4 regions of the Lentzea sp. NPDC058436 genome follow, and region 1 is predicted to be linked to each of the others. Evidence: riboswitches for the same ligand, from Rfam matches in the RefSeq annotation. Region 1 holds a riboswitch; each other region holds the start of a gene.
The links. Region 1 has a riboswitch for cobalamin ahead of ACFWN2_RS03360 (prenyltransferase/squalene oxidase repeat-containing protein). Riboswitches for the same ligand answer to the same signal wherever they lie in the genome.

Region 1 (7,679 bases):
CACCGTCACCCCGTTCCCGGTCGCGGAGATGATGTAGGTGTAGGTGCCCGCCGCGGTGGGCGTGACGTTCTGCGTGCCGCCGGGCGCGGCCAGCGAACCGGACCAGCCGCCGCCACCGGACGACGGCGTGACCGAACTGGCGGAGACCGCGGTGGCGTTCGTCGACGTCCAGGTCAGCGACGTGGTCTGACCGAGAGTGATCTTGCGGTCCAGGTCGTTGATCGAGAGGGACACCGCGGGGTTGCTCGCGTTGACCGCGGGGTTCGTCGGCGTGACACCGGGAACCGGGTTGGTGGAGGCGGACTTGTTGAGGGAGAACGACCAGCCCTCGAAGCCACCGGGGACCACGGTGCGGTTCAACGCGCCGTAGCTGCTGTAGGTCCAGGTGCTGCCGGCGCCGTTGGCGTGCCAGTAGCCCCAGTACGCGGAGGCGGGCGGCGTGTTGAAGCACGCCTCCTTGTAGGTCGGGTTGCCGGTGACCGGGATGTTCTCGGTGGCCGACGGGCGTCCGTTCAGACGGCACACGAAGCCCAGGCCCCAGCGGGTGGTGCCGGCCAACGGGATTCCCGCGTCCTGCAACGCCTTGATGCCGGTGCGGTCGGTGCCGGGGTTGGCGTTGGGCGAGCACCGCGTGATCGTCGGCGCCGCGGTGCCGCCGTTGCCGTCGAGCTCCTGGAAGTCGATGACGATCGTCGTCCCGCTCAGCGCGTCCGAGCCGGTGCAGATGCCGTCATAACCCGCCGCCTGAGCGGGTGCGGCCAGTCCGACCGTCAGCGTGACCAGGACGGATGAGGCAGCGAGGAGCTTTCTCACGGTGTGACCCCCTTGGTGTTGATCAAACGACGGAGTACGAGAACGAGCAGGGCTCCGAGCAGCAGCAGGCCGCCGAGGGCACCCAGCCCCCACAGGAGCAGCTGAGGTTGCGTGAACCGGTCAACGGCTTGGGGTCGCACGTCAGCCGTCACGTCCGCGAGGGGCAACCGCACCGCCGGAGACAGCGGCGAACCCGCCGCGGTCAGCCAGGACCTGCCCGCCACCCCCTGCGCGGCGGCGAGGCTCGTCGGGAAGTCGGTCCTGCCGTCGCTCGCGGCGACCGCGCCCTTCGTCAGGCCGCCGTCCGCGAGAACCAGCTCTCCCAACGACCGCGCGGTCTCGCTCGCGTCCAGTCCGGCGAACTGCCGGGTGGCGGCGACCGCGGCGCTCAGCGCCACGTCGGGCTGCCCGGCCTCCCCCTCGACCAGGCCCCTGCTCGTCGACCTGGTGCCGAGCGCGGTCACCGCCCGGACGAACGCGGACGTGCGTTCGTCGGACCAGCCGTCCGGTTTCCCGCTCGGCGGGACGTCGTCGGTGTGCGTGCGGGCAGCGAGCGCGGTGACGGCTGCCGCCGTCGCACCGACGTCGCCCGACTCGCACCTGTCGGCATCGAGGTGCTCGGGGAAGGTGCCGTCCGCGCATTGGCGTTGGAGCAACGCCTCGACCGACCTGCCGGGATCCGGTGCGGTGGCGAGCATCGCCCAGGAGTGCCGCTTCACCGTGGCGTTCGCATCAGCGTAGGCGCCCTTGTCGGTGAACGTGCCGTCGTCGCCGCGCAGCTTCAGCAGGTCCGCGCGGAACCGGCTGACGTGGTCGGTCGCCTGCGCGAACTCGGCGATGACCACGAGCTTCGCGAGCGGCTCGGCGTACGCCGCCTCGCCCTGTTCGTACGGTGCGCCGTGGGCGTAGGCCTCGACCGCGTCCGGTGTCAGCAGGAACTTCGTGGCCCGGTCGACCGCGTCCGGCTGTTCGCCCAACGCCCGCAGGGCCAGGACCAGGTCCGCGGTGGCGTCGTGGTCGACGTACCTCTGGTCGTTCTCGGTGACCTCGACGTGGTCGCCGCCGACCAGCCTGTCCGCCAGGTAGGCGCCCAGCTTGGACGCGGGAGTGGCCGTGTCCGGGCGCTCCTGGGTCTTGGTCGGCGGCGGGACCTGGCGGGTGACGGCCTTGGGTGCGGTGGCTTTCGGTGTGGTGGCCTTGGGCTTGGGTGCCGGGACGGTCGTGTTCGGCGCGGCGGTCGTCGTCTCGGTCCTGGTGGCCGGCGTCGTGGTGGTGGTCGTCTTGGAGGTGGTCGTGGTCGTCGTTGAGCTGCTGGTCGGCTCAGGACCGCCGCCCGTGGCCAGCGCGTAGAACCCCACCTGCGACAACCCCAGGGAAGCCTGGGCACCCGCTCGGATCCAGGTGTCGACCCCGGCGATGCCGGTGCCGCGCGCCGCGACGTAGGACTCCGGGTTGTAGGCGATGGCACCGATGTCGTTGCTGAGCGAGTTGCCCGAGTCCGCCGCGGCGGTCGCCTGCGCGGACTTCAGGAACGCCACGCCGCGGTCGACCAGCGCCTCGGAACCACCGGCGTCCGCGAGCGCCTGCACGACGAGCCCGGTGCTGTTGGTGTTCGGCGCCTCGGTGCCGACCCCGCCACCCCAGCCGCCGCTCGCGCTCTGGTTGCCCGCGAGCCAGGAGACCGCTCGGGCGATCGGGGCGTCGAGGCCCTGCGCGCCGGCCCGTTTCGCGGCCAGCATGGCCGACAGCCCGAGACCGGTCGTGTCACCGTCCGAAGGGGACACTCCGGTCGCCTTGCCCTCGTCGCACGAGGAGATCTTGTACCCGTCCGGTGTGACGTGGTCGCCGGTCTCGTCGGTCTTCACGAGGGCGAAGAAGATCCTGAAGTAACCCTCGGAACACTGCTGCGTCACCAGCTTGTCGATGGCGAGCTGGTCGTTCTCCCCCGCGGCGGCCAGACCGATCACGCCGATCGCCTGTCCGAACACGTTCGCGTTGTTGGTGACGAAGTCCGCGTACTCCGGGTTCTTCGAGTAGTCGCTGACGCGGCCGATGTCCGGGCCGGAGCGCCTGATCGCGGCCTTGGTCTCGGCGATCATGTCGTGGCCGTCGAAGTTCCGGGGGTCACGGCCGGAGATCTGGGCCGCCACCAACGTCTTCGCCGCCGCGCCGCCGGTGATGACGGCCTCGAACCCGCTGTCGGGAATGAGCCCGTCCCACGTGAAGTAGTCCGTGGCGTGGCCCTGGTCGTCGAGGTAGTCGACGATCGGCTCGGCCACAGCGCCATCGCCGGAGGCGTACGCGGCGAAGAGCACGTCGAGCATGAGCCCGTGGTCCGGGAGCGTGCCGCCGTTGGGGTTCTCGAAGGTGCCGTCCGCGCGCAGTTGCTTGGCGAGCCATAGCGAGTTCTGATGGGCGGCTTCGCGGTCGCTCGCGGCAGAGGCGGTGCCGGCGATCATGGCGGCGACGAGGCCGATGCTGACCGCGAACGCCAAACCGGCCATTGTCCTGCGGCGGCGCATGCTCTCCTCCTTTGCTCACGCGTGGGAGGACAGGCGCAGGACGCCGATGTCACCCCTGCTCTCGCGACAGCGGGTTGGACCGTTCATCCACCCGTGCGGTATCCCGACTCGCCACTTGTCCAGTGGCCCACGGTTGCGCGACAGCGCCGGAGTTCGACCGGCTTCCCCGTCACAGGTGGCGGTGTTCAGTTGTGATGGCGGCCGAGGTTAACACCCGATCACTTGGGCGCGGCACCGCTGACCAGGTCGGTTAGCAGGGTCACATCGCCGTCCGCGGATAACGGTGCCAACAAAGGGCCCGGGATGAGAGCCTGTGCTCCGTCCAACTCCATTCAGCGTGGAGCGGGGGAAGTCCGGTGAAAGTCCGGCGCTGTCCCGCAACGGTGTGCCTTCGAGGCGAGCCCGGTCACCCGCCCCACGCGGTGCAGCCAGATCCTGTCGAGGAAGTGCGGGAAAGGTTTCTCATGAGACGTTTGGTGCTCGCTGCCGCCCTGCTGTGCGGCATCGGCCTGGTCACCGCTCCGGCGGCGGCCGCCACCCAGAACAAGGCCGACGCCGCCGCGGGCTGGCTCGCCCGCCAGATGGCCGACGGCGAACGGTTCGAGGCCGACTTCGGCGGCACGAAGTACCCGGACCAGGGCCTGACGATCGACGCGATCTTCGCGTTCGCCGCCGCGAAGGCGTCGGACGCGAACGCGAACAAGGCGATCACCTGGCTGGCGAAGCCGGAGATCACCACGGGTTACGTCGGCAGCGGCACCGAGGCGTACGCGGGCGCGCACGCCAAGCTGATGCTCGCCGCACAGGTCCGCGGCAAGAACCCGGCGTCGTTCGGCGGTGTCGACCTCAAGGCGGGCCTGCTCTCGCTGCTCACGCCGTCCGGGAGGTTCTCCGACCGCTCCGACTTCGGTGACTACTCCAACGCCTTCAGCCAGTCCCTCGCCCTGCTGGCGCTGGACCGCACCTCCAGCGGCGCCCCGGCGTCCGCGAAGGCGTTCCTGGCGGGCACCCAGTGCCCCGACGGCGGGTTCCCGCTGAACTTCGGCCAGACGCCGTGCGCGAGCGACGTCGACTCGACCGCCGTGGTCGTGCAGGCGCTGCGCGCCGTCGGTGACAACGTCAACGCCGCCGAGGGCACGACCTGGCTGGTGTCGAAGCAGAACACCGACGGCGGTTTCTCCGTGGGCACCAACGCCTCCAACGCCAACAGCACCGGCCTGGCCGCCGAGGCGCTCGCCGGTCACCGCCCGGCCGCCGCGGTGAAGGCCCGGCAGTTCCTGCGCTCGCTGCAGGTCGGGTGTGCCGGTGCGGTCGCGGATCGTGGTGCCATCGCTTACGACGCGACCGGTTTCGACCAGTCGACCGCGCCGCGCGCGACGGCCCAGGCGGTCCTCGGGCTGACCGGGGTCAAGCTGTCCGCGCTGTCCGGTGGTGGCACGTCTCAGGCGCCGGTGCTGACCTGCCCGTGAGGTGAGGTCGCGGGTGGTTTCCGATGCTGTACCAACGGAAACCATCCCGTGAGTTGAGACCGCGGGTGGTTTCCGTTGGCGTGCCACGGAAACCACCCACGACCGCTCAGCCGGTCAGCGCACCTCCGGTCGTGCCGACTGCCAGGCGGCCCACAGCCGGGCGTAGTGCCCCTCGGTGGCGATCAACTCGTCGTGGGTGCCCGACTCGACGATCCGGCCGTGCTCCAGCACCAGGACGCGATCAGCCGTAGCGGCCTGCCGCAACCGGTGCGCCACCACGAGTCCGGTCCGTCCATTCAGGACAGCGGCCGCCCCGTCCTCCAGGCGGGTCGCGTCGCGGCTGTCGGCCTCGGCCGTGGCCTCGTCCAACAGCACGACGGCCGGGTCGGCGAGCAGCGCGCGTGCCAGCGCGACCTGTGCGGTCTGCGCGGGGTCCAGTTCGCGGCCCAGCTCACCGACCACGGTCCGGACGCCGTCAGGTAGCTCGTCGACCCAGTCCGCGCCGACGGCCCGCAGCGCGCGTTCGGCGTCGGCGTCGGTGGCGTCCGGGGCGGCCAGGCGCAGGTCCTCGGCCAGCGGGCCCGCGAACACGTGCGTCTCCTGGGGCACGAGCACCAGCGGTGCCGCCCGGTCCGGGATCGTCCCGGCCCAGCTCACGCGGCCCTCGGTCGGTGAGGCGAGTCCGGCCAGCAGGACGGCCAGCGTGGACTTCCCGGCACCGCTGGCGCCCACGAGCGCGACAGTCTCGCCCTGCCGCAGCCGCAGGGACACGTCGTGCAGGACCGGTTCGGCCGTGCCGGGGTAGCGGTGCGTCACCGACTCGGCGCGCAGGTCCCCGGTGCGGGCCGGTGCCGGGACCGCCGCGACGGGCTCGGCGGTACCGATCACGCCGACGATGCGTTGCAGGCTCGCCATCGCGGACTGGACCTGGTCGAAGCTGAACACCAGCAGCCCCAACGGGTTGAACAGCCGGTGGAAGTACAGCGCGGCCGCCGTCACCGCCCCCACCGACGCCGATCCCGTGCGCACGAGGACGAAGCCGGTGATCACGATGGCGACGAGACCGCACAGCTCGGCGATGTTGATCCACTTGCCCCAGGCGGTGGCGAACCACAGGATCGAGCGCGAGACGTCCCGCGCCCGCCCTGACGACTCGCCGATCAGACCGACGTGGCGCTCCTCCGCGCCGTAGGCACGCAGCGTGGGAAGTCCTTCGAGCGCGGACACGAGCGTTTCCGCGCGATCGCCGAACGCCGCGCGTTCCTCGGCGTAGCGGACCGCCGCGCGCGGCAGGTACCAGCGCAACGCGAACCCGTAGACCGGGATCGCGACCAGACCGGCGGCGGCGAGCCAGGGGTCCAGTGCGAACAGGCCCACCATCGTCAGCCCGACGGTCAGGACCGCCCCGACCCACTGCGCGAGCAGCGTGGCGACGACCTCGCTGATCACGGCGACGTCGTCACCGACCCTGCTGAGCAGATCTCCGCGCCCGGTCTCCTCGACCTCGGCGGCGGGCATGCGCAGCGCGGCGGCGACGGTGTCCTCCCGCATCCGCGCCAGCACCCGTTGGCCGATCCGCGCGACGAGCGCACCGCTGACCGCCGTCAGCACGGCCGCGCCCAGACCGGCGGCGCCGACCAGAGCGGTGAGGCCGACGACGCTCGCCGCCTGGGCGCCGCCGATCACCTCGTCGACCATCCGGCCGACGACCCACGGAGCGACGAGTCCCGCCAGTGCCGCCGCGACCGCCAGCACCATCGTCGCGGCGGCCAGGCCGCGCTGGTCCCGCACGTACGCACCGGCGGCGCGGCGAACCTCGCCGGCCGTGGCCAGGGGAAGACGGCGGCTCATCCGAGCACCCTCCTGCGGTAGTCGGCCTCGCTGTCGAGAAGCCCGTGATGGGTGCCGGTCACCACTTCGCCGGTGGAACGCGCGAAGACGACCTGATCGGTGCGGTCGAGCAGGATCGGGCTCGTCGTGACCACGACGGTCGCCCTGCGCTCAGTTCCGGGACCGTGCCGATGTGCGCGCACCCCGTCCGCGACGGCCTGCTCCGTCACCGGGTCCAGAGCGGTCGTCGGCTCGGTCAGCACCAGCGCGGGCGGGTCGGTGTGCAACGCGCGGGCGAGCACGATCCGCTGCCGCTGCCCACCCGACAGGCTCAGCCCGCGATCCCGCAGCGGCTCCAGCAGGCCACCCGGCCGCGCGTCCACGACCTCGTCGGCACCCGCCGCGACCAGGGCCGGCCGCAGCTGCTCCAGCGAGTCCGCCGGCCGTCCCAGCGTGATGTTGTCCTCGAACGTCCCCGCGAACAGGTGCGCCCTGACCGGCTCGACGTGCACCCGCGAAGGCGCCTCGCCCTGCCACTCCACCCGCACCCGCCCCGGTTCCCGCCCCCGCAGCACTTCGAGCAGGTCGTCGATCACCGCAGGGTCCGCGACCACGCCGGTGCACCCGTCGGCCGGCAGCCGGACCGTGACGGACGGCCCCTCGGCACGTCCCGCTCCGGCGGGTTCCACCTCGTCGTCCAGGACGTCCCCGACACGACCGGAACTCGCCAGCGCCGCGGCCCCGAACCGCAGGTACATCCCCACCCCGGACAGCGGTTCGGCGATGAACTGGGCCGCACCGATCGCGGCGACGAACGCGCCGATCCCGATCACCCCGTCCACCGCGAGCAGACCGGCCGAGAGCACGGCCACGACCAGCACCACCGTGCCCGCCAGCACCGTCACGCCCAGCTGCAGCGACGACGCCGTGCCCGACCGGATCCCCGCGGCCTCGGCGGCCCGGCTCACCGCGCGGTACCGCCGCACGGCGGTCTCCTCCGCCCGCAGGCCGTGCACCACCCGCAGCCCCGTCACCAGGTCGGTCG
Region 2 (7,679 bases), 330 kb from region 1:
CCAGATCGAGCCCGAGGCCGAGTTCCGTGATGGGGTGCAGCGCGTCGGCCGCGACCATCAGCTCGACCCGCACGTGCAGCTTCCCTTGCTCGCGGGCGCGTTGGTAGGCCTCCAGCTCGACCGGGCTCTTGCCGATCCAGCCGCCGCCGATGCCCGCCTCGACGCAGCTGGTGACGCCTTCGCGCAGGTACTGCCGCCCGGCCCTGTCGATCGCGTCCACGAGCGTGTCGACCGGGTACGGCAGCACCAGCGGGTTGATCAGCTGCTGCGCCTGTTCCTGCAGCAGGCCGGTCGGACGGCCGGTCTCGTCGGTCACCACGAGTCCGCCGTCGACCTCCACGGCGTGGTCGGAGAGGCCGAGTTCGGCGAGCACGGGGGTGTTGACCACGCACATGTGCCCGGACGTGTGCTTGATCCACACCTTGCGGCCGCGCGCCACGCGGTCGAGGCCGTCGCGGGTGGGGTGACCGCCGCACTTGTTCTGGTCGTAGCCGGAACCGACGACCCACTCCCCGTCCGGCGCCGCCTCGACCGCCGCGTACAGTGCGTCCAGGCTCTCGACCCGGCAGTCCACTTCGGACAGCGTAAGCCCGTACCAGGCCATGTGGTTGTGCGCGTCGTGGAACCCCGGCGTGACGGTGGCGCCGTCGAGGTCGACCACCTGACGCGCGGGCACCTCGTCGAGCGCCACGATGCGATCACCGAGGACGGCCACCGCGGTCGCGGGCCCGTCCAGCGTCACGAACGTCGCGTTGGTGAGCAGCAGGTCGGCCTCTAGCACTTCAGCTCCTCGAAGACCTCGCGGTACCAGTCGCTCCAGGGCGCGGGCCGTCCCGTCTCGCGGTCGACCTTCACGATCACCCGGTGACCGCTGGCGTAGTGGCCGCAACGGAACCCGTACCGCGCGCTCGTCGTGCCGATCTCCTCGGCGACGATCTCCACCGGCAGCGGGCCCGGCGCGGTGAACGCCGCGTGGAACTCGACCCGCATCTCCTTCACGACGTAGTGCAGGTCCGGGTCGCGGTCGCCGTACGCCGCCCACTCCTTGCCGAGCCGTTCGAACAACGCCGACTGCGCGCGTTCGACGTGCACGGCGAACCGCGCGTTGTGCAGGGTGCCGTTGAGGTCGAGCTCGTCGAAGAACACCGGGCTGTCCCAGGTGAAGCTCACCGCAGCAGCTCCTTCGCGACCCGTTCGGACGGCGTGCGCGGGAGGTCGTCGCGGAACTCCCAGAACCGGGGCACCTTGAACGACGCCAGCCGGTCCGCGCAGAACTCCTCCAGCTCCGGCGCGGTCACGTCGCCGACGACGAACGCCTTGACCTCCTCGCCGCGCAGCTCGTCCGGCACGCCGACCACCGCCGCCAGCCGCACCAGCGGATGGCTCAGCAGGACCTCCTCGACCTCGTGCGCGGCGACGTTCTCCCCGCTGCGCCGGATCACGTCCTTGGTGCGGCCCTGCAGGTAGACGCGCCCGTCGTCGATCCGCGCGAGGTCGCCGGTGCGGAACCAGCCGTCGGGGAACACGTCCGGCAGGCCGTCGTAGCCGTCCATCATGCCGGGGCCGCGCAGCCACAGCTCGCCGTCGACGACCTTCGCCTCGCGGTGCGCGGCGGGCAGGCCGAGGCAGCCGGTGCCGACGAACTCGTCGTGGTCGGCGTCGGTGATCCGGATGTCCGCACCGGTCTCCGTCATGCCGAACGCCTCGAACCAGCCGACGCCCCACCGTTCTTCGAGCTCGCGGTGCAGTGCGGGCGGGATCCCCGAGGCCTGCACGACCCGCACGCGGTGGTCGCGGTCGGACGGATCCGGCGGCATGCGCAGCAGCAACGCGGGCATCGCGCCCAGGCAGTAGAAGTAGGTGACGCGGTGCTCGCGGACCTTCGCCCAGAAGACCGACGGGTGGAAGCCGTCCAGCACCACCAGTTCGGCGCCGGCGAGCAGCGCGGCCACGACGTTCCACTGTGGATCGATGTAGTGGAACGGTTGCGCGGTCAGCATCACGTCGTGCTCGGTCAGCCTCGGGAAGTGGTCGACGAGACTGCGCGCCAACGTGAGCCAGTACTCGTGGGAGAGCACGCAGCCCTTGGGCTTGCCGGTCGTGCCCGAGGTGTACTGAACGTTGGCCGGCGCCGTGACGTCCTCCTGCACGAAACCCGGTGTGGGCGTCAGGTCGTAGTGGGTGTTGGGTGCGCCGACGGATTCCAGCAGCGGCCGGAACTCCTCGGTGCTCACCGCCGCCACCACACCCGACGAGCGCAGCAGGTGGTCCGCGTCGACCGCGCGGTACCTGACGTTGACCGGGACCATCGTGGCACCGAGCTTCATCAGCGCGAACCACGTCAGCGGGAACTCGGGCACGTTGCGCAGTAGCACCGCGACCCGGTCACCCGCCCTGATCCCGTTGTCGCGCAAGGTCTGCGCGTAGCCCGACGACAGGTCGTCGATCTCGGCGAAGGTGTAGCGCCGTCCGGGGTCGAAGGTCCATGCGATCCGACCGGGCCACCGCCGCGCCGCCTGGCGCAGCGCCTCGACGAGGTCAGCCATGGCGGTACTCCCCCGACAGGCTGGTGAGGATCGCGTGGTCGACCTCCGTCGCCAGCGCCTGCTCCAGGCCGGCGTCCAGACCGAGGTCGAGGACCCGCTTGGCGAGACTCGCCGCGGTCGGGGGCTGCGCGGCGATCCGGTCCGCCAGCTCCAGCGCCACCTTCTCGTGCTCTCCGGCGGGCGTCACGCGGTTGATGAGCCCGAGTTCGGCCGCACGATGAGCGGGCACGTGGTCACCGAGGAGCAGCAACTCCTTCGCTCGGGCGAGGCCGACGAGCTTGGGCAGCAGGGCGGAGATACCGCCGGTGACGCTCAGCCCGACCCCGACCTCGGGGAAGCCGAACTTCGCGCCCTCGTCGGCGACGACCAGGTCGCATCCCAGGGCGAACTCGCAGCCCGCGCCGAGCGCGTACCCGTGCACGGCCGCGATCACGACACCGGGGAACCGCCTGATCCGCCTGGTCACCTCCTGGATGGCTTCGAGGCGCAGCCGGGTCTGCTCGACGGTCTCGACCGGTGCGGGCTCCTTCAGGTCGTGCCCGGCGCAGAACGCCCGGCCCCGCCCGGCCAGCACGACCACGCGCGCCTCGCGGGCCTGGTCGAGCGCCCCGAGCAGGGCCTCCACCAGCTCCGGCACCACGGCGTTCAGGCGTTCCGGCCGGTTCAGGCGCACCAGCGCGACACCGTTCCGGCACTCGTACTCGACTACCACCCGAATCCCTTCGATCGATCGATCGATTGAGTCCGACCGTAGGAGTCGGCTACCGTCCCGGTCAAGAGAGCGAGGACCACATGAGCACCGAAGAACGCGTGCGGCGGGCGGCGGTCGAACTGTTCGCGGCACGCGGGTTCCACGGCACCGGCATCCGCGACCTCGCCCAGGCGGCGGGCCTGTCGTCGGCGACGCTGTACCACTACATGGGCACCAAGGAGGACCTGCTCGCCGAGATCATGCGCACCAGCCTCACGCGCCTGATCGAGGCCGCCGAGCAGGTGATCTCCGCCACGGACGACCCGGTGGAACGGCTCACGGGCCTCGTCGAGATGCACGTCCGGGCGCACGCCGAGCAGCAGTTGGAGACGCTCGTCGTAGACGGCGAGATGCGCGCGCTGACCGGCCCTCGGCGCGAGGAGGTCGTGGCGTTGCGCGACCGCTACGAGCAGTTCTGGCAGGACGCGATCGCGTCGCTGGACGTGGACGCGCCCCAGGTGGCCCGGCTCGCGATGCTGGAGATGTGCAGCGGCGTGTCCCGCTGGTACTCCCCCAAGGGCGCGCTCTCGCTGGACGATCTCGCATCCCGGTACGCGGGGATGGCGCTGGGCATGCTCGGCGTGCGCCAGTAGGCTCGTCGGTGCCGACGGTTCACCCCGGTCCTCCCCGGACCGAGGTGAGGCAAGAGGGAACCCGGTGTGAGTCCGGGACTGCCCCGCAGCGGTGAGTGGGAACGAAAGCCGTCACACAGCACTGGACCGACAGGTCTGGGAAGCGACGGCCGGTAGGAGCGTGTCAGGCGCCCACGAGTCCGAAGACCTGCCGACGGTCCGCGCGCCACCCGGTGCGCGGTGCACCGGTGCCTCTCGGGCGGGCCACGGGCGCGGCTGCTTCGTGCTGCCCCGCGCTGCCTCGGGAGATTCCGGTGCGTTCCGCACGCTCGCGAGGAGAGAGCTTGTGACCACCATCGGCAGTACCGTTCTCGGCTACCCGCGCATCGGGCCGAAACGCGAACTCAAGCGCGCCGTCGAGCAGTACTGGGCGGGCAGGATCGACGAGGCCGCTCTTCAGGAGACCGCCCGTCAGTTGCGTGCACAGACGTGGACCGAACTGCGCGACTCCGGCCTGGACTCCGTTCCGGGCAACACGTTCTCGTTCTACGACCAGGTCCTGGACACCGCCGCCCTGTTCGGCGCGATCCCGCAGCGGTTCCACGACCTCGGTCTGTCCCCTGTGGACACCTACTTCGCCGCGGCACGGGGTAGGGACGGCGCGGTCGCGCTGGAGCTGACCAAGTGGTTCGACACCAACTACCACTACCTGGTGCCGGAACTGGGCCCGGACACCGCGTTCGCACTGGCGGGCGACAAGCCGATCGCGGAGTTCCGCGAGGCCCGCGAGCTCGGCGTCACGACGCGACCGGTGCTGCTCGGCCCGGTGACGTTCCTGCTGCTGGCCAAGTCCGTCGTCCCCGGTTTCGACCCGCTGGCGCTGCTTCCCGGCCTGCTCGACGCCTACACCGAACTGCTGGCCCGGCTGCGCGCGGAGGGTGCGGAGTGGGTGCAGCTCGACGAGCCCGCGTTCGCCGCCGACCGGTCCCCCGCCGAACTGGACGCGCTGCGCAGCGCGTACCGGACGCTCGGCGGACTGCCTGGACGCCCGCGGCTGCTGGTCACGGGCTACTACGGCAGCCTCGGCCCGGCGTTCGAGATCCTGGCGCACAGCCCGGTCGAGGCGCTCGCGGTCGACCTGGTCGCCGGTGGTGACGTGCCCACGCTTCCCGCGTTGCGGGACAAGACGCTGGTCGCCGGTGTGGTCGACGGCCGCAACGTGTGGCGCACCGACCTGCGCGCCGCACTGGCGAAGGTCGCCTCGCTGCTCGGCTCGGCCGGCACCGTCGCGGTGTCGACCTCGTCGACGTTGCTGCACGTGCCGTACGACCTCGACGCCGAGACCGGCCTGGACCAAGACGTGCGCGACCGGCTCGCGTTCGCCCGCCAGAAGGTCCGCGAGGTCGTGCTGCTCGGCAAGGCCCTGCGCGACGGCGTCGACGGCGAGTGGGCGGACGAGGCGGCCCGGTTCCTGCCGTCGCCGCGCCAGGACGACGAGGTCCGCACCCGTGTCGCCACATTGCGCCCCGAGCACCACACCCGCGTGGCCTACGAAGAACGCGCCGGTGCGCAACAGGAGCTGTTGGGACTGCCCAGGCTGGCGACGACCACGATCGGCTCGTTCCCCCAGACCGCCGAGATCCGCAAGGCGCGCAAGGAGCTCCGCGGCACCGATCCCGCCGCCTACGAGCAGCGGATGCGCGAGGAGATCGCGCGGGTGATCGACCTGCAGGAGGACATCGGCCTCGACGTCCTCGTGCACGGCGAACCCGAACGCAACGACATGGTGCAGTACTTCGCCGAGCACCTCGACGGCTTCGCCTCGACCGAACACGGCTGGGTGCAGTCCTACGGTTCCCGGTGCGTGCGGCCGCCGATCATCCACGGCGACGTGTCCCGTCCCGCCCCCATCACGGTGGGCTGGAGCTCCTACGCCCAGTCGCTGACCTCCAAGCCGGTCAAGGGAATGCTCACCGGCCCCATCACGATCCTGGCGTGGTCGTTCGTCCGCGACGACCAGCCGCTCGCCGACACGGCGTTCCAGGTCGGCCTGGCGCTGCGGGACGAGATCCACGACCTGGAGGCGGCCGGCATCCGGATCGTGCAGGTCGACGAACCCGCGCTGCGCGAACTGCTCCCGTTGCGCGAGGCCGACCAGCAGTCCTACTTGGACTGGTCGGTGGCCGCGTTCCGGCTCGCGACCTCGGGAGCCTCGCCGGCCACGCAGATCCACACCCACCTGTGCTACTCGGAGTTCGGCGAGGTGATCGGCGCGATCGACGGTCTCGACGCCGACGTCACCACCATCGAGGCCGCCCGCTCGAAGATGGAGGTGCTGGCAGATCTCCAGGAGGCGGGCTTCAGCCGTGGCGTCGGGCCGGGCGTCTACGACATCCACTCGCCGCGCGTGCCGTCGGTCGACGAGGCCGCCGGTCTGCTGGCCGAGGCCGTCCGCGCGGTGCCAGGTGAACGGCTGTGGGTCAACCCCGACTGCGGCCTGAAGACCCGCGGCTACGCCGAGGTGGAGCCCGCGTTGCGCAACCTCGTCGCCGCCACCCGCCGCATCAGGGAGCAGCTGACGTGACACCGAAGTCCCCTGCCGCGTCCAGCATGACGTTGTCGCAGATCATGGACGACCACGACACGAACCTGATGGGCACCGTCCACGGCGGCGTGCTGATGAAGCTCGTCGACTCGCTCGCCGGCGTGGTGTCCGCACGCCACTCGGAGGGCCCGTCGGTCACCGTGGCCGTCGACGAGATGGTGTTCCGCGTCCCGGTGCGCGTGGGTGACGTCCTGCACCTGCACGCCCAGGTCAACTGGGCGGGCTCGACGTCGATGGAGGTCGGCGTGCGGGCGCTGGCCGACCGGTGGGACCGCTCGGTGCCGCCCGTGCACGTCGCCTCGGCCTACGTCGTGCTCGTGGCGGTGGACGACACCGGAACGCCTCGTGCCGTTCCCCCGGTCCTGCCGGAGACCGACGACGACCGCAGGCGGTTCGGAGAGGCGCAGATCCGGCGCGCGCACCGGCTCGCCCGGCGCACGGCGATCGAGAGTTCGCGGAGGAGGACGGCCTGACGGCGAGGGGGGAGGTGACCCGGTCACCTCCCCCCGTCCACAGTGGACGTACCGTCACACGGCCGGCACCACTTCGGGTCGTCGCAGCAGCACCAGGGCCAGGTTCACGGCCGCGGCGGCACCGGCGACGGCGGCGAGCGGGGCGACCATGCCCGGCATCGCCCAGGTCCCGAGCAGGGCGCCCGCCAGCGCCGCGCCGATCGCCACCACGACTCCCCTGCGCCGGACCGATCGCGCCCACTCGGGACGGACCCACGCCAGGTAGGCGCCGAGACCGATCAGCACACCGGTTCCGGGAACGATCGCCGTGGCACTCAGGACGAAGTCGTCCGGGTTGATCGTCCACACCACCAGCACGCCCAGGAACCAGCCGCCCAGGCCGAGCGGAAGCGCCGTCAGGGCACGGATCCAAGCGCCCGCCCTGGAGCTGTACCCACCACGACGACGTGCGGAACGGGCGAGCAGTCCGAGCACCGCCAGGCCGAGGAGCGCGCCACCGACGGCCACGCCGACGAGGAGCTTGGCGACCGTGGACATGCTCAGCGGCACGTCGTCGAAGGCGACCGGCCGGGCGTCGAAGCGCGAGCTGTCGACCTGTCCGGTGGCGTAGAAGGTGGTGAGCAGGTGCCGGCCCGCCTCCGGGCGGTGTTCCCAGAAGTCGTACGTGTGGCCGAGGCCCGCGAGGACGACCTGCTTGCCACGCGACAACGACGGGAGCAGATCCTTGGTGGC
Region 3 (7,679 bases), on a different contig from region 1:
GAGAAGCTGGTGAACATCAACGGCCGCAACTTCGACCTCAGGGCCGAGGGCACCGTGCTGCTGCTGGAGTACCCGGACCGCCCCGGCGTCATGGGCACCGTCGGCACGCTGCTCGGCGAGGCCGGCGTGAACATCGAGGCCGCGCAGATCAGCCAGACCGGCAGCGACGCCGTCATGGTGCTGCGCGTCGACCGCCCGGTGGACACCGCGGTGCTCGACCCGATCGGTGCCGCCGTGGGTGCGCGCACGGTCCGCTCTGTCGACTTCGGATAGTCACGACAAACGGGAAGGGGACGCTCAAAGTCCCCTTCCCGTGTCTATCGCCATTCACAACGAAGTCGTAACAGGCAACTATCCGTAGACAACATTCATACTTTCGGGGCAGTCGCAGAGACACGGTCAGCGATTAGCGTCCCCACGAGGTTGACCCGGTGCCGTAGAGGGCACGGCACATCTGGATGCGGGTCGAAGGCACACACCTCGGTTGGGGCAACGTTGTGAAGAGACGATCGAGTCTGGTGGTGTTCTCTGCCATCACCACACTGCTGATCGCACCTGCCACGGCACAGGCGCAGAGCGAACCGCTCGCGCAGCCGGTCAAGGGTGCACAGGGGTTGGACGCGAAAGCGTTGCACCTCAAGGTTTCTCCCAGGCTGAACGCCGCGGGCACGGTCACCGCGTTCGTCGCGCTCGACCGCAAGCCGGCCGTCGACGCGTTCGACGAGAAGAAGAGCCAGGGCAAAGAGGTCGCGAAGCAGGCCGCGAAGCAGGCCAAGAACGACACGGCCGCCACCGCGGACCAGGTCGTCGGCCAGCTCAAGAGCGCCGACACGCAGACCAAGGAGCTCTACCGCACCTCCAACGGCGTCCCCGGCGTCGTCGTGAAGGCGGACGCGCAGAAGGTTCGCGAACTGGCCCAGCGCCAGGACGTCCTCGCCGTCTACCCGGTCGTGCCGAAGAAGCGCCAGAACTCGAACGCCGTCCAGCTCACCAGGACGCTCAACGTCTGGCAGCAGTACGGCAAGCTCGGTGACGACGTCCGCGTCGGCATCATCGACACCGGCGTCGACTACACGCACGCGAACTTCGGCGGTCCCGGCACGGTCGAGGCGTTCAAGGCCGTCGACCCGACCAAGGCCGACCCGAACTTCCCGACCGCCAAGGTCGTCGGCGGCTACGACTTCGTCGGTGAGACCTACGACGGCGAGAGCACCGACCCGGCGATCAACACGCCGAAGCCCGACCCCAACCCGATCGACTGCAACGGCCACGGCTCGCACGTCGCGGGCACCACGGCCGGTTTCGGCGAGAACGCCGACGGCAGCACGTTCAAGGGTGACTACACCAAGCTCGACGCCGCGAAGCTCAACGAGATGAAGATCGGTCCCGGCACCGCGCCGAAGGCCCAGATCTTCGCGCTCAAGGTCTTCGGCTGCGACGGCTCGACCAACGTCACCTCGCAGGCGCTCGACTGGTCGCTCGACCCCGACGGCGACGGCGACTTCTCCGACCACCTCGACGTGGTCAACCTGTCGCTCGGCTCCGACTACGGCGCCCCGGACGACCCCGACAGCCTGTTCGTCAAGAAGCTGTACAAGGTCGGCGTCATGCCGGTCTTCTCCGCGGGCAACGGCGGCGACCTCTACGACATCGGCGGCTCGCCGGGCAACACGCCCGAGGCGCTGACCGTCGCCTCCACGCGCGACTCGTACGTGCTGCGCGACGGCGCCGAGGTCAAGGGCCAGGGCCTCAAGCCCGGTCAGTACAGCCAGAGCTTCACCGGCTACCTCGGCTACAACAAGGAACTGCCGGTCGCCAAGGTGACCCAGGCGGGCAACACCGACGGCTGCGTCGCGATCACCGACAACGTCGCGGGCAAGTTCGTGTGGCTGGAGTGGGACGACAACGACGCGACGCGCCGCTGTGGTTCGGCCGCCCGCGCGAACAACGTGCAGGCCGCGGGCGGTCAGGGCGTGCTCCTGTCGTCCACTTTGGAGAACTTCGCGGCGGGCATCGCGGGCAACGCGGCCATCCCGATGTTCCAGTTCACCGGCTCGGCCACCGCGGCGGTCCGCCCGGCGCTCGACGCGGGCACGCTGGTCGTCCGCCTCGCGGGTGACCTGCGCACCTCGACGCCGACGTACGACCAGTCCATTTCGGACACTCCGAGCTCGTTCACCAGCCGCGGCACCCGCGGCCAGTCGATCAAGCCGGACGTCGCAGCCCCCGGTGACACGATCTCGTCGACCGCCGTCGGTTCCGGCAACGACCGCCTGGTGATCTCCGGTACGTCGATGGCGTCCCCGCACGTCGCCGGCATCGCCGCCCTGGTCCGCCAGGCGCACCCGGACTGGACGCTCGAGGAGGTCAAGGCCTCGATCATGAACACCGCCGGTGCGGACGTGAAGGAGAACGGCAAGACCTTCGCCCCCAACCGGGTCGGCACCGGCCGCGTGGACGGCAAGTCCGCGATCGACAACCAGGTCCTCGCGTACGTCGAGGAGGACAACGGTTACGTCAGCGCGAACTTCGGCGTCGTCGAGGTCTCGAAGCCGGTCTCGCTGTCCAAGACCATCAAGATCGTCAACAAGTCCACGAAGTCCGTGGAGTACAAGGTCGGCTACACCGCGGCCACGACGATCCCCGGCGTGAGCTACGTGCTCTCGCAGGACAAGGTGAAGCTGAGCCCGCGCGGCATCGCGCGCGTCAAGGTCACCCTGAAGATCACCGACCCGAAGGCCCTGCGCAAGACGGTCGACTCGACGGTCGAGCCGCTCCAGCTCGACGTGCCGCGGCAGTTCCTCGCGGACGCCTCCGGTCGCGTGACGTTCACGCCGACCGCCGGCGCCACGGTGCCGCTGCGCCTGTCGGTGTACTCGGCGCCGAAGCCGGTCGCGGACATCAACACCGCGTCCAGCCTCAAGTTCCGCGGCAACGACAAGCAGGCCGTGCTGAACCTGACCGGCAAGGGCATCGACCAGGGCTCGGGCTCGCAGGCCTACCGCTCGCTGGTCAGCGTTCTCGAACTGCAGGCCCAGTCGCCGAAGCTGCGCGACTGCCGCCGCAACGTCACCGAGAACTGCGCGCTCAACGAGACCGCCAAGGGCGGCGACCTCCGCTACGTCGGCGCGGCCTCCACGGCCCCGCTCGCCAAGGCGCAGGGCAAGCCCGAGGAGGCGCTGCTCGCGTTCGGTGTCGCGACCTGGGGCAACTGGTACAACCTGGGCAAGAACACCATTCCGTTCGTCGACATCGACACCAACGGTGACGGCACCGCGGACTTCGAGGTGTTCGCCACCCGCCTGACCGACACCGACCTGCTGGTCGCGTCCACCGTGGACCTGAAGACGGGCGAGACCGTCGACATCCAGGGCGTGAACGGCCTGTTCGGCGACGTCGACGCGAACGTCCAGGACACCAACGTCGTCGTCCTGCCGGTGCTGCTGAGCGCACTCGGCATCGACGCGACGAAGGACACGGCGCGCCTGTCGTACGTCGTGGGCACCGCGGGCTACTACGTGGCGCCGGGCAACGCGAACAAGCTGATCGACGTGATCGACCGCAACCTGTCCTTCGACCCGCTCAAGCCGGGTCTGTGGGCGCAGGGCGGCGGCGACGCGGCGCTCTCGTACGTCGCGAAGCCGGGCACCGCGCTCGTGGTGAACAAGGACGAGGCCGCGCTGAAGGCCGACAAGTCCGAGGGCCTGCTGGTCCTCAACCACCACAATGCCAACGGTGACCGCGCGTCGGTCGTCACGGTGAAGTCGAGCGGCCGGGGCGGCGCCTACTAGTAGCCCGCCAGGTCGGATGTTTCACGAGAGGCCCGGTTCTCCCTCGGAGAGCCGGGCCTCTCGGCACGTCACGGTCCGGAACTGCCTGCCGTCACCCCTTGACGCGACCCCGTTCCTGCGGTCGAGTGACACCCGAAAGTGGGGTATAGGCCGTGTGGGTGTCCCGCAGTACGGGAGATAACACCCCGATGGGGTGTCCGGCATGCGGTGAGCGCCCGCGATGCCGGTAGCCTTTCGCGTGAGGAAAATAGTCCCACCAATTGGGGACTGACACCTGGGAGGTGTGTGGATGCGGCTCGCAGTGATCCCAGGAGACGGGATCGGGCCCGAGGTCATCGCTGAGGCCCTGAAGGTCCTCGGAGAGGTCGTTCCGGCGGCCGAGATCACTCGCTACGACCTCGGCGCGGCGCGCTGGCACGCCACGGGAGAGTTGTTGCCCGAGTCGGTGCTGGGGGAGCTTCGCCAGCACGACGCGATCCTGCTCGGCGCGGTCGGCGACCCGTCGGTGCCGAGCGGAATTCTGGAGCGCGGGCTGCTGCTGCGGCTGCGCTTCGAGCTCGACCACCACGTGAACCTCCGCCCTGCTCGTCTCTACCCCGGTGTCCGCAGCCCGCTCGCGGACCCGCCGGAGATCGACATGGTGGTGGTGCGCGAGGGCACCGAGGGCCCGTACGCGGGCAACGGCGGCCTGCTCCGCAAGGACACGCCGCACGAGATCGCCACCGAGGTCTCGCTGAACACCTCGTTCGGCGTCGAGCGGGTGGTCAGGGACGCGTTCGCGCGTGCCTCGAACCGCCAGCGCCGGCACCTGACGCTGGTGCACAAGACGAACGTCCTCACGCACGCCGGCTCGTTGTGGTCGCGCGTCGTGGAGGAGGTCTCGCTGCAGCACCCGGACGTCACCGTGGCCTACCAGCACGTGGACGCGGCGACCATCCACCTGGTCACCGACCCGGGCCGCTACGACGTGATCGTCACGGACAACCTGTTCGGCGACATCCTGACCGACCTCGCCGCCGCCGTCACGGGTGGCATCGGCCTGGCCGCGTCGGGGAACATGGACGTCACGCGTCGCAACCCGTCGATGTTCGAGCCGGTGCACGGTTCGGCGCCGGACATCGCGGGCCAGGGCATCGCGGACCCGACGGCCGCCGTGCTGTCGGTCGCGCTGCTGCTCGACCACCTGGGCGAGCACGAGTCGGCGCGCCGGATCGAGGCCTCCGTGGCCTTTGATCTCGCGACCAGGGACCACCAGTCGCCTGGGGCCACCTACGCCATCGGCGACCGTCTCGCGGCACTCGTGTCGTCGAACGTCCGCACGGGCTGAGGTTCAGACGTTTTGAAGCCCGGCCGGGATCTTCCCGGCCGGGCTTCGGCGTTTCTCAGCGCTGGTCAGAGCTGGCCGTTGGCCTCACGCCACGCGCGCTCCTTCTGGATCCACTCGTTGTCCTGCGGGAACTCGTCGATCGTCGGCACGCGGCGGATCTCGGTCTTGAAGCCCGGCCCGGCCATCGGCATGCGCTTCGCCCACTCGACCGCTTCCTGGATCGAGGCGACGTTGAGCAGGTAGAAGCCGTTGAACAGCTCCTTGGTCTCGCCGTACGGGCCGTCCGTGATGACCGCCGGCTCGGAGGAGTAGTCGACGACGACGCCCTCGGACGGGTCGGAGAGGCCCTCGGCGGCCAGCAGCACACCGGCGCGGATGAGCTCGTCGTTGAACGCGCCGACCGTCTCCAGCATCTTGTCGAAGTCGAACTCGCCCATGTTCTCGAAGGCCTCGTCGGTGGCGCGCATGATCAGCATGTACTTCACGGTGTGTCTCCTCGTTCGTGTCTCGTTCGCTGACGTCCAGAGGTCGAACGGGCGCGGTGCCGGATCGACATCACACCCGGAAAATTTTCGAACTTCCTGTTTTCGCAGGTAGGGTCACCGAAGTCGTGCGTGGGGGAAGACCGGTCGAAGTCCGGCGCTGACCCGCAACGGTAGGTCCCCCTGGGCGGGGGGACGAGCCCGAACACCCGTGCACGGTGGACCGAGGAACCAACTCCTGCCGTGGACTGCGGGAAGGGCATCAGTGATCTCCAAGATCAGCGCGCTCGTCGGCGTGCTCGTCGTCAGCATCGTCGCGGGCGTGGCGCTCGGCCCCGTCTCCGTTCCGTTCGACGTCACGGTCGAGCTGCTCTGGGAGGCCCTGCGCGGCGGCACGATCCCCGCGGACCTCGTCGGGCAGTACCACATCGTCTGGGACATCCGGCTGCCCCGCGTCCTGCTGGCGGCGGTCGTGGGCGCGGGCCTGAGCACGGTCGGCGTCGCGATCCAGGCGATGGTCCGCAACGCCCTCGCCGACCCGTACGTGCTCGGCATCTCGTCGGGCGCGAGCGTGGGCGCGACGGCCGTGGCGACGCTCGGCGTGCTGTCCGGTCTCGGCGTCTACGCGCTGTCGGTCGGCGCGTTCGTGACGGGTCTCGGCGCCACGGCCCTGGTCTACATCACCGCGCGCACGAGCCGAGGGCTCACACCGTTGCGGCTGGTCCTGACCGGAACCGCGCTGGCGTACGGGTTCTCCGCCGTGGCGATGCTGCTGGTGTTCCAGGCGCCGCACGGGGAGGCGGCGCGGTCGGCCATGTTCTGGCTGCTCGGCAGCCTCGGTGGCGCGAGCTGGACGTCGTTGCCGATCGCCGCCGTCGTGACGGCACTCGGCATCGCGTACCTGATGACCAGGGCCCGGCAGCTGAACGCGCTGGCGATGGGCGACGAGACCGCGACGACGCTCGGCGTGCCGGTCAACCGGTTCCGCACGCACCTCTTCATCGTCACCGCGGGCATCACGGGCGTGCTCGTGGCGGTCAGCGGCGCGGTGGGCTTCGTCGGGCTGATGCTGCCGCACCTCACCCGCATGGTCGTGGGCGCGGACCACCGCAAGGTCCTCCCGCTCGCACCGCTCGCCGGAGCGTCGTTCCTGGTCTGGGTCGACGTGGCCGCCCGGATGCTCGCGGCGCCCGAGGAGCTGCCGCTCGGCGTCATCACGGCCGCGATCGGCGTGCCGTGCTTCATCTTCCTCATGCGCCGCAAGACCTACGTGTTCGGAGGACGTTGATGCGCGTCGACATCGACCACGTCACGGTCCGCGGCATCATCACGGACATCACCCTGCAGGCCTGCGACGAGGTCGTCGGCATCGTCGGCCCGAACGGCAGCGGCAAGTCCACGACGTTGCGCTGCGTCTACCGCGCCCTGAAGCCGGACTCGGGCGCCGTGCTGATCGACGGCGAGAACGTCCACAAGCGACAGCACATCGCCCGCGACCTCGCGGCCCTGTCGCAGGAGTCGCAGGTCGAGTTCGACTTCACGGTCGCCGAGGTCGTGGAGATGGGCCGCCTGCCGCACGAACGCGACTCCGCCCGCGACCGGCGCGTGGTGGGCGACGCACTGGACACAGTGGACGTCGCGCACCTCGCCTCACGCAGCTTCCTGAGTCTCTCCGGCGGCGAACGCCAGCGCGTGCTCATCGCCCGCGCACTGGCCCAGGAACCTCGCGTGCTCGTGCTGGACGAGCCGACCAACCACCTCGACATCCGGCACCAGCTGGAGGTGCTCGCCCTGGCGCGAGGCCTGGGCATCACCGTGCTCACCGTCCTGCACGACCTGAACCTCGCCGCGTCCTACTGCGACCGCCTGCACGTGCTCGACGAGGGACGGCTGGTCGCCTCCGGCACCCCGGCGGAGGTCCTCGTCCCGGAACTGATGGCCAAGGTTTTCCACGTCACCGCGCACGTAGTGCGGCACCCGACAACGGGAGTTCCCCAGCTCCTGTTCGACCAGGAGGTCACCCCTTGAGAACCGCACTCGTCACAGCGGCCCTGCTGCTCGTCTCCGGCTGTGGCGCCA
Region 4 (7,679 bases), on a different contig from region 1:
GGCTGGACGCTGGCGCTGTTCGTGGTCGGCATGATCTACGGCAGCGTGGCGCAGGCCGTCGGGCAGATGGTGCAGGACAACCCGACGCTCGGACAGATCGTGCAGAAGATCGGCGGCGCCGACGCGATGGTGGACGCGTTCTTCGCGACCATCACCCAGCTGCTGGGCCTGATCACGTCGATCTACCTCGTGCAGGCGGTCCTGCGGCTGCGGTCGGAGGAGACGTCGTTCCGCGCGGAGCCGATCCTCGCCACCCCGGTCTCGCGGTGGGGCTGGGTCGCCACGCACGCGTCGTTCGCCCTGGTCGGCGGCGCGGTCGTGCTGGCGGCGTCCGGTCTCGGCCTCGGACTCGTGCACGGCCTGCAGTCCGGCGACGTCGGCACGCAGCTGCCCAAGATGCTCGGCGCGGCACTGGTCCAGCTGCCTGCGGCCTGGGTGATCGCGGGCGTGGCGTTGGTGTTGTTCGGGCTGTTCCCGCAGCTCACGGGCGTGAGCTGGGCAGTGGTGTCGGCGTCGCTCGTGCTCACGCTGCTCGGCCCGGCGCTGCAGCTCGACCAGTGGGTCATCGACGTCTCGCCGTTCACGCACGTCCCGAAGTACCCGGACATCACCTTCGGCCCGCTGGCGTGGCTCACCGGGGTGGCGGTGCTGCTCCTGGTAGCGGGGTTCGCCGGGTTCCGCCGCCGCGACCTGACAACGTGACGATCGCGGGGATCGTGACGAGCAGGCCCGCCGGGACGAGGAACCCCAGCAGCGGGTGGGCCTGGTAGAGCGGGACGAACGCCAGCGGGGCGGCCGCGGCACCCATGAAGCGCAGTGACTGCACGACACTGACGCTGCCGCCCCTGTTGGCGCTGTCGCTCTGCAGCACCAACGCGTTGATGCTCACCAGCACGCCCTGCGCGGCCGCTCCGGTGAGCGCCCACGACAGGACCACGAGGGCCGTGAACGGCGTCGTGCCGACCGCCGCGATCAGGCCCGCGCCGAACGTCGCGGCGACGGTGATGGTGGTCCGCGCGCCGAACCGGTCGATCGCCTTGCCGATGTACCGCGCGGTCAGGAAGCCGACGACGCCGAACCCGGTGAGCAGCACACCGCGCTGGCCGGCGCCGAGCCCGAAGACGTCGTCGAGCCGGAACGCCACGAGGAACGACAACCCGCCCAGGCACGCCCAGCCGATGAACCCGACGAGCGCGGGCCACAGCGTGCTCGGTACGAAGGCGCTGCGCAGGCTCGCGTCGCGCTCCGGTTCGGCGTCGGTCTGCGGCACGCCGAGGATCGCCAGACCGACGGCCACCACGGCGATCACCACGAACGCCAGTCGCCAGTCGATCTCGGCGGTGAGCCCGCCGACGAGCGGGGCCGACGTCTGCCCGGCCGCCTGCATCGACCCGAACAACCCGAGCGCGCGCCCGAGCTTCTCCTTCGGCGTCGACGCGGCGATCACCGCGAGCAGCACCGGTGTGGTGAACGAGTTCGCCGCGCCCTGCAACGCGCGGGAGGCCAGCAGCACCTCGAACGTCCAGGAGGAAGCGGCCAAAGCGGACGTGACGGCGTAGGCGACGTACGCGATCCGGACAGTCCGTTGTGGACCCCAGCGTTGCGCGAGAGTGCCGGAGGCGAGCATCAGCACCGCGAACGGCACGAGGTAGTACGTCAGCGTCGAGGCCGCCGAGCCCGCGGACCGGCCGAAGCTGGCCCCGATCTCCGGCAGGATCGACGTGGTGATGGCGCCGCCGAACGGCCCGATCAAGGCGCCCGCGTACAGCCCGGCGCGTGCCAACCGTCCCAACTGACACCTCCGCCGCCCACCCTAGGACGGGCGGGCGGCGGAGATCCCCGAAAAGTGGTTAGTGTCGCTAAGTTTTCAGCCGCGGAGGCCGCGGGAGACGCCGTGCGCCTTCTCCTGCACCCCGAAGAGGTTGTCCTGGAACGACTCCCTGACGTCGTTCACGGCCGTGTGAGGGCCGTTCTCCCCGAGGGAGTCGACGGAGGAGATGGGAGCTGCACTGGCGGGAGACACGGCCAACAGCACGCCGCCGCCCGCAGCGAGACCGACAGCGATCTTGCGCACGAGAGACACGGTGGTTCCTGTCTTGAGATGGATCTTGCTACCCATTCCTCGGCGTGTGGAAACCCCGGCTCAATCACTCGGAAGCGTGAAAAAAGCCGTCCCGGTCCAAATGACCGAGACGGCTCCTGACCTGCGTTGACGCTAACGAGGACCGGGGGACGGCCAGCCGGGGCCACGGCCGCGGCGGCGCAGGTAGCGCTCGAACTCCGCCGCGATGTCGTCGCCCGACGCCTCGGTGATCTGCATCGCCGCGTCGCCGCGCTCCTCCAGGGCGCGGACGTAGTTGCGCACGTCCTCGTCCTCGTCGGCCATCTCGGAGACCGTGCGCTCCCACTCCTCGGCCTGCTCCGGCAGCGCGCCGAGCGGGACCTCGATGTCGAGGACCTCCTCCACGCGGTGCAGCAGGGCCAGCGTGGCCTTGGGGGAGGGCGGCTGCGAGACGTAGTGCGGGACCGCGGCCCAGAACGAGATCGCCGGTATGCCCGCCCGCACGCACGCGTCCTGGAACACGCCGACGATGCCGGTCGGGCCCTCGTACTTCGAGTGCTCCAGGCCGAACTTCTCGGCGGCGTCCGCGTCGTAGGCCGTGCCGGTGACCGGGACCGGGCGAGTGTGGGGCGTGTCCATCAGCAGCGCGCCCAGCGTCACCACCGTCGTCACCCCGAGGGCGTCGATGTGGCCCAGAAGTTCGGCGGCGAACTTGCGCCACCGCATGTTCGGCTCGATGCCGTGCACGAGGATCACGTCCACGTCCGAGCCGGGAGGGCGGCACACCGACAGCCGCGTCGTCGGCCAGTCGACCCTGCGGGTGACGCCGTCGACCAGGCGGACGGTCGGCCGCGTCACCTGGAAGTCGTAGTAGTCGTCCGGGTCGATCTCGGCGAGCGGGGTGGCGTCCCAGGTGAGTTGGAGGTGCTCGATCGCGGTGCTGGCGGCGTCGCCTGCGTCGTTCCAGCCTTCGAACGCACAGACCATGATCGGAGCCGTGAGCGGGATGCGCGGGTTCGAGGGGGTCGGGGATTCCTGGGACGGATCGTTCACGGCGCCAGACTACGGGTTCGGCCGGTCAACTCATCGTAGGCTTGGCCCATGCGTGATCGCGGAGCGTCGCCGTCGCCGGAAGCGCTGGTGAACCGTGTTGTCGTCGCTGACGGCGCCATGGGCACGACGCTCCGGGCCGCCGGCCTCCCGCTCGCCGGATCCACCGGCTGGAACGCCTTGCCGCGGAAGGTGTTCTTGCCCACGCCGCTGTCGTCCACGGCTGCTTCCCGTGCGCGCTTCCGGCTCACTTTTCCGCGCCAGAAAAGGGATCGGCGCCATCGCGTTCCACCGCGTGACGATGAGCAGGCCGATCGCAGGCCACGCGGACGAGTTGTTCGGCCAGAACGCGTATCGTGAGCACCTGGAAGTCCACGGACTGGGGGCCGGCTCACCGAGGCGCTGGCCGAGCACAGGCGCGTCCGCGAAGACCTCGTGTGCCCCTCGACCCGTCCCGCACCGGGGTGGCGCTGTCCGAGGTACTCCAGCTCCACCCGGAACAGTCCACCGACGCCTTCGTGGCGCACCACCCGGAGGCGAAGTACTTCGATGTCTGACCTGCGAGCAGTCCTGTGGGACATGGACGGGACGCTGCTGGACTCCGAGAAGCTCTGGGACATCCCGCTCTACGAGTACGCGGAGAAGCTCGGCGGCGTGCTGTCCCTGGAGACCCGTGAGCGCATGGTCGGCAGCAACGTGCCCACGACGATGCGCCTGCTGTTCGGCGACGTCGGCATCGAGCCGACCGAGTCCGACATGGCCGACGGCGCCGCGTGGATCCTGCGCCGCACCGAGGAGGTCTTCCGCGCCGGTCTGCCGTGGCGTCCCGGCGCCCAGGACGCGTTGAAGGCGGTGCGCGCTTCGGGCGTGCCGATGGCGTTGGTGACGTCCACCGAGCGGGGGCTGACCGAGGTCGCGCTGGACACGATCGGCCGGGACCTGTTCGACGTCACCGTGTGCGGCGACGAGGTGGACGGGCTGAACAAGCCGCTGCCCGAGCCGTACCTGAAGGCGGCGCGGCTGCTGGGCGTCGATCCCGCGCTCTGCGTCGCGATCGAGGACTCGCCGACCGGTGTCTCCGCCGCGGTGGCCGCCGGGTGCACCGTGCTGGTCGTGCCGTGTGACGTCGAGGTGCCGACGGGGGAGCGGCGGATCTTCCGCGACTCCCTCGTCGGCGTCGACCTCGAGGTGCTGAAAGCGCTCTAGACCGCTTCGGTGACGCGTGCCTTGGCCTTGCGCGTGGCCGGGTCCACCAGCAGGCCGAACACCACGCCGATGCCGACGTAGAGCGTCGCCAGCTGGGCGAGCGAGCTGAGGCGGAACTGCCACAGCACGTTCACCGGCATGTCCGCGGGGATCGTGTCCGGCGGCGCGGGGAACGCCAGCAGCACCAGCGCGACGGCCGCGGCCACCGCGAGCAGCACGGCCGTTGCCCGCACCGGCTGCGGCTGCGTGCTCAGCTGCGCGGCGAGCCAGCTCGCTCCCCACACGATCAGCAGGCCCGCCACGACCACGCCGAGGTAGAGCGCGGTCCGGTAGTTCACCGTCACCGGGTCGCCCACGGCCGGCGGGTTGGCCGGGTACTTGAGCCACGGCAGCAACGCCACGGCACCGAACACCGCGGCACCGAACGTGAAGCTGCGCGTGAACGGCGTGCTGCCGGCGAACCAGCGCTTCGACAGCGCGTAAGCCGTGGCGAACACCAGGCCCACGGCGATGCCGACGATCACCACGCCGAGCATGCCGCCCACGACCTGCGCGCCGCGGCTGACGAGCTCTTCCTCGCCGCCGTGGGAGTGGCCGGCCTCTTCGCCGGCGGGTGCCCGTGCCTCCTCGACCGCGAGCGCGGCGCGGATCGGGATCTCGGTCACCAGGAGCTGCACCAGGGCGGACGCGACACCGGCGATGCCGCCGGCCGCGATCCCGCGCAGTGCGATGGACTTGTAAGTGGTCATCTGCGTGATCGGTGGAGTCGGATCAGTGGCAGGGGACGCCGAGAGCGTGGCGGCCGTCGTGGAAGAACTCGTGCAGCAACTCGGATCCCGCGCCGAGCGCGAGGCCGTTCTCCTGCAGGACCAGGTACGTGACGATCAGGCCGAGCAGTGAGACGGCGAAGGCCCATTTGGGCACGCGGACGGCGGACAGGCTTGCTGCGGGGCTCGTCATGACGGGCTCCTCCATACCTCGTGGAAGGTCAACTCTCCTTGCGGCGCCGCAGCCGGTCTCCTGACTCCCGGATCAACGCTGCCCCCGCGTCTTCCCAGTCCCGGCGGGGACCAGTGACGTGCTCGGCGGGGATCGCTTCCCGGTCACAGTGGCGAGGACCGCGCCGGATTCACACCGGCTTCCCGTCACTGCGGCGCGTGCACCGTAAGTTGAGCCGCCCGTTAAGCACAACCGGCCATAAGAGTTGTTGCGTTCCTCACTTCACGAGTGGACAGTCACCACACTTCCCACCTGCGGCGACGCGGTAGTAAAGACAACAGCTCCTGCGCCGGAACCCGAGCTCGCCGGGGAAGCTCAGGAATTCTCCCGCCTGTTCGAACGGCGGTGCGCTCATGAGCCGTTCGCCGCGTTCTTCCGCTTCCTCCTCTGTGAGCATGCGTGCGCGCACAACCATTTTCAGCGCGCCGGCGATGTTCGACATCGCGTTGCCCCACAACAGTCCGCGCGCCACCGGTGCGACCGCCTGGATCGCCTCCACCACCGGGGCCAGTGCCTCGGCGGCCGGCGGGCCCAGTCGTGGCTGGTCGATGCGCACGCTCAGGCCGTTCGCGGGGTCGTGCCGCCACCAGAGGTTCTCGGGGCGCACGTCGATCGGGATGTTCGCGGCCGTGAGGGGGCTGAGCAGCCGTGCGGTGTAACTCAGGAAGAACAGGCTCGCCGCGACGCGTGGTTCGTCGGCTTTGTACCGGTTCGCGATGGCGTCGATCGTGGTTTTGAGCGCCGGGCCGTCGAGAAGTGCGGTTCCCGGCAGCCAGGACTCGTCCGGGCGACCCACGTCGAGCGCGAAGAACGGGTTGATTCCGCGCACCCGGCGCAGCGCTTCGAGGACCTCCGCGAATTCGGACACGGGAATTCACGCTACTGGGTGGAATCTCATCGGACGGCCAGGAGGCCCCGATCCTGGTGGAGTGCGGTCGGCTAGCTTGGCCTGGTGAGGACGGCGTACCGCTGCCGGGCCTACCCGGACCCCGAACAGATCGCGATGCTGAATCGCACGTTCGGATGCGTGCGCCTGGTGTGGAACAAGACGCTGGCCGAGCGATCCAGCCGATATCGCACGGAGGGCAAGACCACCTCGTACCGCGAGACCGACGCCGCACTGACAGCCTGGAAGCGCACCGAAGAGCTGGCCTTCTTGTCAGAAGTGTCCTGCGTACCTTTGCAGCAGACGTTGCGCCATCAGCACATCGCATACCAGAACTTCTTCGCCGGACGTGCGAGGTTCCCGCGCTTCAAGTCGCGGGCGGGCCGGCAGTCGGCGCACTTCACCCGTTCGGCGTTCCGCATGCGTGGCGGTCAGCTCCACCTGGCGAAGACGACAGGGGCGATTCGGTTCGCATGGTCGTTCGACCAGGTGAATCTGGTCGAACTCGACCCCAGCATGGTCGTTGTCGCACGTGATCCAGACCAACGCTGGTACATCACGTTCACGGTGGACACCGTTGAACCAGAGCCATTCCCCACCACCGATCACGCCGTCGGCCTCGACCTCGGCGTGAAGCACTTCCTCGTCACCAGTGATGGCCAACGGATCGCCAATCCCGGACATCTGCAGCGCAAAGCGCGCAACCTGGCCCGGTATCAGCGGCGGTTGGCCCGCGCCCAACGCGGATCCAACAATCGCCGCAAGGCCAAGACGAGAGTTGCCGCCGCACATCGCAAGGTCACCAACGCTCGCTGAGACTTCCTGCATCGCACCAGCACTCGTATCGTCCGGGATTCCGTCGTCATCGCGATCGAGGATCTCGCGGTTGCCAACATGGTCCGAAACCGGCGATTGGCCCGCGCTATCAGCGACGTGGCCTGGGGTGAGTTCCGGACGATGCTGGAGTACAAGGCGCGTCGTGCAGGACGGACGCTGCTGGTCGTTGATCGCTGGTATCCCAGCACCAAGACCTGTTCGGCTTGCGGACATCTGCTGAGTGAACTGGGACTGTCCATTCGGCACTGGACGTGTCCGAAGTGTCGCACCCGGCACGACCGGGACTTCAACGCGGCGAAGAACATACTTGCGGCTGGTCGAGCCGTAGCCCGAGGAAACTCGGACGATGCCTGTGGAGTTGATGTGAGACGGAAGGGGTCCGCCCCTCCGCGGTCAGCGGTGAAGCAGGAAACCCTGTGTTGTGAGGCACACCCGTGAGGCATCCGGCATGAGTCGGGTGGGGCTCCTCGCCTGTGAGCGGGGAGTAAGTCAAGTCCACGGCCTGGGACAGATGTGACCGCGGTGTGGACGGGGGGCGGCGGGATGGGAGGATGTGAAGCCGTGAAGACCTTCGATTCCCTGTTCGCTGAACTGACCGAACGAGCCGCCACCAAGCCGGAAGGTTCCGGCACCGTCGCC

Region 2: linked by a shared signal. The riboswitch ahead of metE (5-methyltetrahydropteroyltriglutamate--homocysteine S-methyltransferase) and the one ahead of ACFWN2_RS03360 (prenyltransferase/squalene oxidase repeat-containing protein) in region 1 are both predicted to bind cobalamin.
Region 3: linked by a shared signal. The riboswitch ahead of ACFWN2_RS45850 (FecCD family ABC transporter permease) and the one ahead of ACFWN2_RS03360 (prenyltransferase/squalene oxidase repeat-containing protein) in region 1 are both predicted to bind cobalamin.
Region 4: linked by a shared signal. The riboswitch ahead of ACFWN2_RS14685 (CbtB-domain containing protein) and the one ahead of ACFWN2_RS03360 (prenyltransferase/squalene oxidase repeat-containing protein) in region 1 are both predicted to bind cobalamin.

The regions. Positions count from the first base shown of each region.
Region 1 is NZ_JBHXLF010000001.1:807,274-814,952, reverse strand. Features, by position in the region: gene ACFWN2_RS03370 (ABC transporter substrate-binding protein) at 1-813, opposite strand, end outside; gene ACFWN2_RS03365 (hypothetical protein) at 810-3,335, opposite strand; cobalamin riboswitch at 3,433-3,502, opposite strand; cobalamin riboswitch at 3,633-3,768, shown strand; gene ACFWN2_RS03360 (prenyltransferase/squalene oxidase repeat-containing protein) at 3,800-4,804, shown strand; gene ACFWN2_RS03355 (ABC transporter ATP-binding protein) at 4,919-6,655, opposite strand; gene ACFWN2_RS03350 (ABC transporter transmembrane domain-containing protein) at 6,652-7,679, opposite strand, start outside.
Region 2 is NZ_JBHXLF010000001.1:476,342-484,020, reverse strand. Features, by position in the region: gene ACFWN2_RS02100 (amidohydrolase) at 1-781, opposite strand, end outside; gene ACFWN2_RS02095 (acyl-CoA thioesterase) at 775-1,170, opposite strand; gene ACFWN2_RS02090 (AMP-binding protein) at 1,167-2,546, opposite strand; gene ACFWN2_RS02085 (enoyl-CoA hydratase/isomerase family protein) at 2,539-3,258, opposite strand; gene ACFWN2_RS02080 (TetR/AcrR family transcriptional regulator) at 3,339-3,890, shown strand; cobalamin riboswitch at 3,916-4,083, shown strand; gene metE (5-methyltetrahydropteroyltriglutamate--homocysteine S-methyltransferase) at 4,216-6,453, shown strand; gene ACFWN2_RS02070 (acyl-CoA thioesterase) at 6,450-6,947, shown strand; gene ACFWN2_RS02065 (alpha/beta fold hydrolase) at 7,002-7,679, opposite strand, start outside.
Region 3 is NZ_JBHXLF010000042.1:960-8,638, reverse strand. Features, by position in the region: gene serA (phosphoglycerate dehydrogenase) at 1-273, shown strand, start outside; gene ACFWN2_RS45865 (S8 family serine peptidase) at 459-3,791, shown strand; gene ACFWN2_RS45860 (3-isopropylmalate dehydrogenase) at 4,081-5,118, shown strand; gene ACFWN2_RS45855 (YciI family protein) at 5,184-5,603, opposite strand; cobalamin riboswitch at 5,685-5,832, shown strand; gene ACFWN2_RS45850 (FecCD family ABC transporter permease) at 5,866-6,888, shown strand; gene ACFWN2_RS45845 (ABC transporter ATP-binding protein) at 6,888-7,628, shown strand; gene ACFWN2_RS45840 (ABC transporter substrate-binding protein) at 7,625-7,679, shown strand, end outside.
Region 4 is NZ_JBHXLF010000003.1:204,637-212,315, reverse strand. Features, by position in the region: gene ACFWN2_RS14720 (ABC transporter permease) at 1-702, shown strand, start outside; gene ACFWN2_RS14715 (MFS transporter) at 632-1,792, opposite strand; gene ACFWN2_RS14710 (hypothetical protein) at 1,868-2,074, opposite strand; gene ACFWN2_RS14705 (PAC2 family protein) at 2,216-3,115, opposite strand; partial or broken gene ACFWN2_RS14700 (methionine synthase) at 3,283-3,669, shown strand; gene ACFWN2_RS14695 (HAD family hydrolase) at 3,662-4,318, shown strand; gene ACFWN2_RS14690 (CbtA family protein) at 4,315-5,067, opposite strand; gene ACFWN2_RS14685 (CbtB-domain containing protein) at 5,090-5,278, opposite strand; cobalamin riboswitch at 5,332-5,464, opposite strand; gene ACFWN2_RS14680 ((2Fe-2S)-binding protein) at 5,535-6,185, opposite strand; partial or broken gene ACFWN2_RS14675 (RNA-guided endonuclease InsQ/TnpB family protein) at 6,270-7,478, shown strand; gene ACFWN2_RS14670 (phosphoribosyl-ATP diphosphatase) at 7,602-7,679, shown strand, end outside.